2 regions of the Ruegeria sp. AP11 genome follow, and region 2 is predicted to be linked to the other one. Evidence: riboswitches for the same ligand, from Rfam matches in the RefSeq annotation. Region 2 holds a riboswitch; the other holds the start of a gene.

The links. Region 2 has a riboswitch for thiamine pyrophosphate ahead of thiB (thiamine ABC transporter substrate binding subunit). Riboswitches for the same ligand answer to the same signal wherever they lie in the genome.
Region 1: linked by a shared signal. The riboswitch ahead of thiD (bifunctional hydroxymethylpyrimidine kinase/phosphomethylpyrimidine kinase) and the one ahead of thiB (thiamine ABC transporter substrate binding subunit) in region 2 are both predicted to bind thiamine pyrophosphate.

Annotation. Positions count from the first base shown of each region.
Region 1 covers NZ_JBQFJB010000001.1:1,531,498-1,536,081, forward strand. The annotation lists gene ACR3E4_RS07935 (thiamine phosphate synthase) at 1-461, opposite strand, end outside; gene ACR3E4_RS07940 (thiazole synthase) at 458-1,222, opposite strand; gene thiS (sulfur carrier protein ThiS) at 1,225-1,419, opposite strand; gene ACR3E4_RS07950 (FAD-dependent oxidoreductase) at 1,403-2,380, opposite strand; gene thiD (bifunctional hydroxymethylpyrimidine kinase/phosphomethylpyrimidine kinase) at 2,377-3,180, opposite strand; TPP riboswitch at 3,227-3,333, opposite strand; gene dnaJ (molecular chaperone DnaJ) at 3,505-4,584, opposite strand, start outside.
Region 2 covers NZ_JBQFJB010000002.1:285,002-289,585, reverse strand. The annotation lists gene ACR3E4_RS19260 (thiamine ABC transporter ATP-binding protein) at 1-298, opposite strand, end outside; gene ACR3E4_RS19255 (thiamine/thiamine pyrophosphate ABC transporter permease ThiP) at 285-1,832, opposite strand; gene thiB (thiamine ABC transporter substrate binding subunit) at 1,808-2,788, opposite strand; TPP riboswitch at 2,820-2,923, opposite strand; gene ACR3E4_RS19245 (hypothetical protein) at 3,071-3,196, shown strand; gene ACR3E4_RS19240 (LysR substrate-binding domain-containing protein) at 3,327-4,301, shown strand; gene ACR3E4_RS19235 (LLM class flavin-dependent oxidoreductase) at 4,394-4,584, shown strand, end outside.

The DNA of each region.
Region 1 (4,584 bases), on a different contig from region 2:
GCGACCAGAGGGATATCGCCCACACGGGCCTTCCATTCGGTGACGCGCGGCAGGCCCTGCTGATGCCATTTCATCTTTTTCAGAATGGTCGGATAGACCGGCCCCAGCGCCACATATTCGGGCTCCATGGCCAGGACGCGCTCAAGCTCGTCATCGTCATGGGTGGACACGCCCAGCTTCAGCCCCGCATTGCGGATGGCTTTCAGATCGGCGTCGTCCAGATCCTCTTGCCCCAGATGAATCCAGTCGCAGCCCGCATCGATGGCGGCCTGCCAATAGTCGTTCACCACCAGCACCGCGCCATGTTCCCGGCACAGATCACGCGATATGGCAATCTGGTCGCGCACCACATCGTCAGGCTGATCCTTCACCCGAAGCTGCACCAGTTTCACGCCGAGGGGCAGCATTCGCCGCAGCCAGTCGGAGTGATCGAATATGGGATAAAACCGATCCAAACTCATGACAGGAACGCCTTTCCGATCACCGGCGTCGAGGCTTCGGCCATATCGCGCGCCTCGATCGGGTCGGCCTGATGGGCCAGTTGCCCGGCAAGAGTCGCCTGCATCATCGCGCGCGCCATCAACGCGGGATCGCCCGCACGCGCCACGGCGGTGTTCAGCAGCACCGCGTCATAGCCCAGCTCCATCGCGTGGGCGGCATGGCTGGGCAGGCCGATGCCCGCGTCCACCACCAGCGGCACATCGGGAAACTCGGCCCGCATCGCGCGCAGGGCGTATTCGTTGTTCAGCCCGCGCCCCGAACCAATCGGCGCGCCCCAGGGCATCAGCACCTCACACCCGGCGGCCAGCAGGCGTTCCCCCACGATCAGATCATCGGTGGTGTAGGGAAAGACCTGAAACCCATCCTCGGTCAGGATACGCGCCGCTTCGACAAGCTGGAACACGTCCGGTTGCAGGCTGTCGGTATGGCCGATCAGCTCCAGCTTGATCCACGTGGTGCCAAACACCTCGCGTGCCATATGTGCGGTGGTCACCGCCTCTTTCACCGTGTGGCAACCGGCGGTGTTGGGCAGGATCAGCACGCCAATATCCTGAATCATCTGCCAGAACGTCTGCCCGGCCCCGGATTCCCGGCGCAGAGAGACAGTCGCCACCCCTGCCCCGCTGTCACGAAACGCCTGCTCCAAAATGGCAGGGCTGGGATATTGCGCCGTGCCCAGCATCAGCGGGTTAGGCAGTTCGGTGCCATAGAAGGTTTTCATCCTCAACCTCCCTGCATCGGAGCAACCACTTCGACCCGGTCGCCATCGACCAGCTTGTGGGCGATGCGTAGGCTGGAGGGCACGAAATCCTCATTCACCGCCGTAGCGACGCGGCCTGAGAAGCCGCATTCCTCTAACAGCTCTGACAGGGTTTCGGCCCGCACTTCGCGCGGTTCGCCGTTAAGCACGATCTTCATCGACCATCTCCGAATGTTTGTTTTCCAGCGCCAGATCGGCCACGCCCTGCGCCAAGGCCGGGGCCAGCAGATAGCCATGGCGATACAGCCCGTTGGCATAGATCGTCCGCCCCAGGCGACGAATACGCGGCAGGTTGTCCGGAAAGGCGGGGCGCAGATCGACACCGATCTCAAGCACCTCAGCTTCACCAAAAGCCGGGTTCAGCGCATAGGCCGCGCTGAGCAGTTCCAGCATCGAACGGGCAGTGATCCGGCTGCTGTCCTCGGATTCGATCATCGTGGCGCCCAGCATGTAGACGCCATCGCCGCGCGGCACGATATAGAGCGGCATACGCGGATGCAGCAGGCGCACCGGACGGGACAGGGTCACGTCGGGGCATCGGATCACCAGCATCTCACCCTTCACACCGCGCAGGTCGTGCAGGATTTCACGCGCGTGGAGCCCGCGGCAATCAATAGCATTTTCAAGCCGCGCCGGGGCGAGTTTGCGGTGAAACACAACCCCCCGATCCTTCAGGTCGCGGCACAAATCCAGCATGGCCTGTCGGGGGTCGAGATGCGCCTCATCCGTGAAATGCAAGCCCTTGCTGAACCCGTGTAGATCAGGCTCTAACATGGCGATATCGCCGTTACTGACCTCTTGAAACCCGCGCGTACGACGAGCAAAGCGGCGCAAGTCCGGCAGGTCACGGGGATTGGCCACAACCAGCGTGCCACATTGATGCACCTGCGTGCGGGCAGTCCACCAGTCGATGGCCATCTGCCCCAATCGCAACACCGGTTCTTCGGCGTTTTCGAATTCGCACCAGCGGGCCAGCATCCCCCCGGCCCACCAGGAACAGCCATGCGGACCCGGTGGGCCGCCCGGATCATACACCTGCACCTGCGCCCCGCGCGAAACCAGTTCACTGGCCACTGCCAGACCGGCGACACCTGCCCCGATGACGGACCAGACCATCACGCGGGCCAGACCCGGTAAAAGTGATGTACCGGCCCGTGGCCCCGACCGATCTTCAGATCATCCGCCGCCGAGATTGCGCCCTGCAGATAGCCATGCGCCTGCGCGACAGCATCCACGAGCGTGAGGTCCCGGGCCAGACCAGCAGCTATCGAAGAGGACAGAGTGCAGCCGGTGCCATGGGTGTTTCTGGTCTCCTGCCGCGGTGCCTTGAATTCATGGACCGGCCCCGAGGCTTCGATCAGCAGATCGCGGCAAACATCCCCGGTGCCATGCCCCCCCTTCATCAGAACAGATTTCGCGCCCAACGCACACAGCGCCCGACCCTGAGCATTCATGTCTTCAGGCGTCTCAGCTGAGGGTCGATCGAGCAACCGCGCGGCCTCGGGCAGGTTCGGGGTCAGCACCCTCGCGCGCGGCAACAGAAGCTCTCGCAACGTCTGAACCGCCTCATCCGCCAGCAGAGCATCCCCTGATTTGGCAGTCATGACCGGATCGAGCACGATAGGACCTTCGAAACCAGAAGTTGCATCCGCCACCGCCTGAATGATGTCAGGTGTGGCCAGCATGCCGATTTTGATCGCCCGCACATCAAGGTCACCGAGGACTGCATTGATCTGTGCTGTGATCACATCCAATGGGATGCCATGCACCGCTGTCACGGCTCGGGTGTTTTGCGCGGTCACAGCTGTTATGACACTGGCGCCATAAACGCCCAAAGCTGACATGGCCTTCAAATCGGCCTGTATTCCCGCCCCGCCGCCACTGTCGGATCCGGCGATTGTCAACGCAATAGGTGCCATCCGTGTGCTCCATCTGTTTGAGGGCAACGGGGGCATGGAAAACGTCTGATTTGTTAAGACCGTTCCCTACGCCGGTATTGCCCGGATCAGGTTCGATGGGTTGATGCAACAGCACCTCTCAGCCCCTTCATCAGGGCACCCCAACGGTTGGCGCGGAACATCTCAGGGAAGGAGGAAAGACGCAAGGGGTTTTTGCGAGGCTCTGCCTCGCGCTCCGGGATATTTTTGGCCAGATGAAGCAGGGGATCCCAACTTCATCTGGCTATAAAAATCTCGGGGGAGTCGCCCAAAGGGCGGCGGGGGCAGAGCCCCCTTGGTGCGGCCTCAGCCTTTCATACCGTCCCAGAAGGATTTAACGGAGGAGAAAAAGCTTTTTGATTCCGGGTGGTTATCTTCACCCAGATCGTCAAACTCGCGCAGCAGTTCTTTCTGGCGGCTGGTCAGATTGACCGGCGTTTCAACGGCCAGTTCGATGAACATGTCACCGATGCCGCCGCCACGCAGGGCCGGCATACCTTTGCCACGCAGGCGCATCTGGCGGCCTGACTGGCTGCCGGCCGGGATTTGGACGCGGCCGCGGCCACCGTCGATGGTGGGCACTTCGATTGACCCGCCCAGCGCCGCCTTGGCCATGCTGACCGGCACGCGGCAATAAAGGTTCACGCTGTCGCGTTCGAACAGCTTGTGGTCGGACACTTCGACGAAGATATAAAGATCACCCGGAGGGCCGCCGCGCATTCCGGCCTCGCCCTCGCCCGCCAGACGGATGCGGGTGCCGGCCTCGACACCGGCGGGGATGTTGACCGACAGGGCGCGCTCTTTTTCGACGCGACCGGCGCCACCACAGGATTTACAGGGGTTCTTGATGATCTGCCCCAGACCGGAACATGTCGGGCAGGTGCGTTCAACCGTAAAAAAGCCCTGCTGCGCGCGAACCTTACCCATCCCCGAACAGGTCGGGCAGGCGGTGGGTTCGACGCCACCTTCGGCCCCTGTACCTTCACAGGACGAACAGGCCACCGCCGTGGGCACGTTGATGGTTTTCTGCAGGCCAGCATAGGCCTCTTCCAGCGTCACCCGCAGGTTGTAGCGCAGGTCAGATCCGCGTGCGGCACGGCGTCCGCCGCCGCCCCGCTGACCGCCCATGAAGTCGCCGAACAGATCGTCGAACACATCCGAGAACGCGCTGGAAAAATCGCCCTGTCCAAAGCCGCCGCCGGGACGACCACCGCTGCCGCCCATGCCGTTTTCGAAGGCGGCGTGGCCAAAGCGGTCATAGGCGGCTTTTTTGTCGGCATCGCGCAGCACGTCATAGGCCTCGTTGGCCTCTTTGAACTGCGACTCGGCATCAGGATTGTCCTTGTTGCGATCAGGATGCAATTCCTTGGCTTTCTTGCGAAAGCC
Region 2 (4,584 bases):
CGTTCGGACGCAGACCCAACGCAACATTTTGCGAGACAGTCAGATGCGGGAACAGGTTGCCGTCCTGAAACAGCATCGCCACCGGACGCTTGCCCGGCGCAAGATCGGAGATCGGTTTACCCCGCCACAGGATCTGCCCTTGACTGAGGTCACGAAACCCGGCGATCGCCTCAAGCAGCGTCGACTTGCCCGCCCCGGACGGGCCGATGATGGCAACGCTGGCACCGGCCTCGACCTCAAAATCAGCCTGTATCGAAAAACCGCCATTGTTGATGACGCAACCGTCAAGTTTCAGCATGCGCCCGCCCTCCACGATCCAAAAGCCAGAATGCGCCCATCGACAGCACCAAAAGCAACAGTGCTGCACCCGCTGCGGCCTGCATCTGATAAGCGCCCATCAGGCGGTAAATCTGCAACGGCAAAGTTGCAATCTGCGGATCGGCAAACAGGGCGATTACGCCCAGATCCCCCATCGACAAAGCAGCGGCAAGACCTGCGGCAAAGCCAATTTGCGGACGCATACGCGGCAGCAGAATGCGCGTGAAAAAGGTTCTTCTGTTCATGCCCAACGACAGTGCCAGCCGCCCGTGCCGCAAGACCACATCGCGCGCTGCGGGCACCAGAACGCGCAGAGCAAATGGCAAGGCCATGACGGCATTCACCAGCGCCGTCACTGGCAGCGCGAACGCCGTGGGGTTGGCCACCGGACGGATCAGGATGAACAGGCCCGTGCCGATCACCAAAGGCGAAGCGGCCAGGCCCAGAATGCCGCTGATTTCGACAATTCCATACCGACCGGCCGCAACGGCCATGGCCATGGGCAATGCCAGCATCAGCAAGACCATCGTGCTGGCGATGGCGACAAGGATCGAAATCAGTGCCGCACGGAAAACCAAAACTGGCATCTCGAAAATGCCCGAAGCTCCGGAAATCACTACAGCCGCCAGTGGCAAAAGCAGAAAGGCCGTCGCAGCGATGATCCAGAACCCATCGAACAGGGGCGCGCCACCGTCCCAGCGGCGAATGGCCCGATCCAGCCCACTTCCGAAGCCGTCGCCGCGCGAAAACCTCAGCGCGGCAAGGGCAGCAGCGGCTGTCAGGGCCAGTTGCAGCGCAGACAACAGCGCCGCCCGGCCCAAGTCGAAATCATAGGTAAAGGACTGATAGATCGCCAGTTCGATGGTTGTCGCGCGCGGTCCCCCGCCCAAGGTCAGGGCAACGGCAAAGCTGGTCAGGCAAATCGCAAAGATCACCGCCAGCACGCCGGGCAGAATCCGCTTGAGCATCGGCAATTCGATCAGGCGGAACATCGTTCTGCCGTCACAGCCCAGTTGCGCGGCCAGGCGGAACCTCTCAGCAGGGATTTCCTGCCACGCCTGCAAGACCAGACGCGTGGCCAGCGGCAGATTGAAGAACACATGCGCCAACACAACGCCATGCAACCCGTAGATCCGTATCGGCGGCAGACCAAAGAGGCCCAGGACATCCGAAATCCACCCCGCGCGGCCAAAGACCTGCAACAACCCAAAGATCGCCACGATGACTGGCAGAATAAACGGTGCACCCAACAGCGCGATCAGGGCACGTCGCCCCGGAAATCGCCGCCGGGCCAGCGCGCGTGCCACTGGTATCGCCAATGCTGCGCTGAACAGGGCAGACAATACCGCCTGCACAAGCGTGAAACGCAAAGCCGCCCAATCCGCCGGGCCGAACCCACCGGCCGCATCAGCCCGCAGCGCAACAGCGGCCAGAGTCCCAAGGATCAGTGCAGCGACCAGAGTCGCCGCACCGATACCCGGCCAGGGGCTTACTGGCTGAGCGCGCCCAGCCATTCCGCAAGCGCCTGATCACGTGCCTCCGCAGCGTCTTCCGGAGAATACAGCAGCGATTTTTCTGGTTTGATCAGCGTGTCGAACCCATCCGGCAAGCCCGACGCCGGGGTCACCGCCGGATACATCCAATTGGTGGTTGGAATGATCTGCTGAAACGCTTCCGAGACCATGAATTGCAGGAACTGATCCGCCAGTTCTGGCTGATCGGTTCCAGCCAGTTTGGCTGCAACTTCCACCTGCATGTAGTGGCCTTCGTCAAACGCGGCAGCCGCTTTACTGGCATCTTCTTCGGCAATCAGGTGATAGGCGGGCGACGTGGTGTAGCTGAGAACCATATCCGCCTCACCCTCAAGGAACAGACCATAGGCTTCGGACCAGCCCTTGGTCACGGTCACGATATTGTCGGAAAGACCGGCCCAGATTTCCGGCGCTTCATCGCCATAAGCCGCCTTGACCCATAACAACAGACCCAGACCGGGCGTGGATGAGCGTGGGTCTTGAATGATGATCTTGGAGTCGCCATCGGCCAGTTCACGGAAATTCGCAGGTGCGCCGGCATCCGCATTATGGACAAAGGCAAAATATCCCCAGTCATACGGGGCAAACACGTCATCCGACCATTCGATGGGCAGCGCGTAGTCGGCGGCAATCGGGCTTGGTGCAAACAGACCGGTTTCCTTGGCTGCGGTGATCAGGTTCGTATCCAGCCCCAACACCACATCGGCGCCCGAGTTTTCGCCCTCGAGCCGGATACGCGACAGCAGCGCAGCGCCGTCTTCGACGCCGACAAGGTTCAGGTCGCAGTCACAGACTGCCTCGAACGCTACTTCTACTTTGGGGCCCGGACCCCAATCCGAGACGAAGCTGTCATAGGTATAAACGGTCAGCTGAGGCTTATCGGCCGCCACGGCCGTTGTTGCACTCAGAAGTCCCGCAGCAATCAGCAGATGTTTCATGTCATCCTCCATTGCGACGAGAGGGCAAGGATGGAAGAACCGTCACCTTTCCCTCCGCCGGTTCTAGCCGGTTCAGGTTCAACGGGTTCGCCGATGGCATCTCAGCGTATTGATCACGCACCCCGAGGTAAGGGCTTGACTAGGAGGGATCGGATCAAAAGACAACCGGATTCTTCCTCATTTGTACTTGCCTCAGTGATGTCAAGTTAGCAAGCACTACCGGGCGACCGAGCTGTTTCATATGACAGCACACAAGTATCCTGCTTGAACCAAGACAAGCCGGTGTCTCTTTTTGTCATGTCGGTGAAACTTGCAGGCGATCCGAACGTGCTGATCGTGGGCGAGCCGACAATGGTGCTGGAGGCTGCCGAGCAGGCGCAGATTTTCGAGCTGATTGATGACATCTAAGCGCTTAAAAATTCTGCTAGCGGTGGGAGAGGGACAAAAAATGGAGGCCAGACCCCCATTGGGCATCCTGTTGACCGCAAGAGCGATTTCATTACGATCTGCCCAAATCCACCTTATGCAGGGAGACGTGATGAACCACTCTCTCAGGACCAAGCTGGACCGTCTCGGGCCAAACGCGCTGTCGAAGCTTGAAACCGTCGGCTTTGACAGCAATCGTATGCGCCGGAGCCTGCCGCCTCTGCAAACTTTGGTCGCGTTCGAGGCGGCGGCGCGGCTTGGCAGTTTCACCCTGGCCGCCGCCGAGCTCAACCTGACCCAGCCCGCCGTCAGCCAACAGGTAAAACTGCTGGAACACAGGCTTGAGGTGGCGCTTTTCCGGCGCAGCAACAATCAGATCGTTCTGACCGAAAATGGCGAGCGTTTCAGTGCGGCGGTTTCCGCGTTGCTGGATAACCTGAGCGAGAGCGTGCACGAGCTGACCCCGAATGAGGGGCGCATGACGCTGACCGTCAGCATGCTACCCTCTTTCGCTTCGACTTGGTTTGCGTCCCGATCCGGGCGCTTTGTGGCGGCGCACCCGCAGATCGACCTGATCGCCCTGTCTACGGTGGCCAAAACCGAGTTTGGACAGGAAGGCGCCGACGTCGCCATCCGATGGGGCCCCGGTGGTGCCACGGGTCTGTATGAAGAACGGCTGATGAATGAAAACCACGTTCTGATTGCGGCGCGCGACGTGGCAGAACACATCGGACCAGACGCCGCGATCACCGACCTGAAGCGGTTTCCGATGATCCACGACACCAACCACAGCGAATGGCGCCAAGTCATTGAGATCAATGGTGGCGCGCCTGAGGATTTTGAAAAGGGGCTGTATTTCGGCGATGCCAGCGCATCCCTGAACGCCATTGCCACGGGACAGGGGATCGGCGTCACGCGCGATGTTCTGGCCGCTGATCTGTTGGCGCGGGGCGTGGTCGTACCTTTGCCATTCAAACAGGTACCCGGGCCGCATTCCTACTTTTTCCTCTGCCCAGAAACCCGGCTGGACCAGCCGCGCGCGCAAGCGTTCCTGACATGGTTGCGGGCTGAGATCGGCTCTGCCTAAGAAATTCTTTTGCACTTCCCAAGCAGACAGCATTTGTCGCGGGGTCAGGATTTGAGGACACTCGGTCAAACCATGCGCAAAGGAACGGCCAAATGGAGTTTTCGCTTTTCAACCTGATGACCAAACCGGTCGACGGCTCAAGCCATGCGGACGTGTTCGGGCAAATGCGCGACATGACGCGGATGGCGGATGATGCAGGGTTCGATATTGCGTGGTTTGCCGAACACCACCTGTCGAACTACTGCATCTCGCCCTCGCCACTGATGACCGCGTCGCATATGGC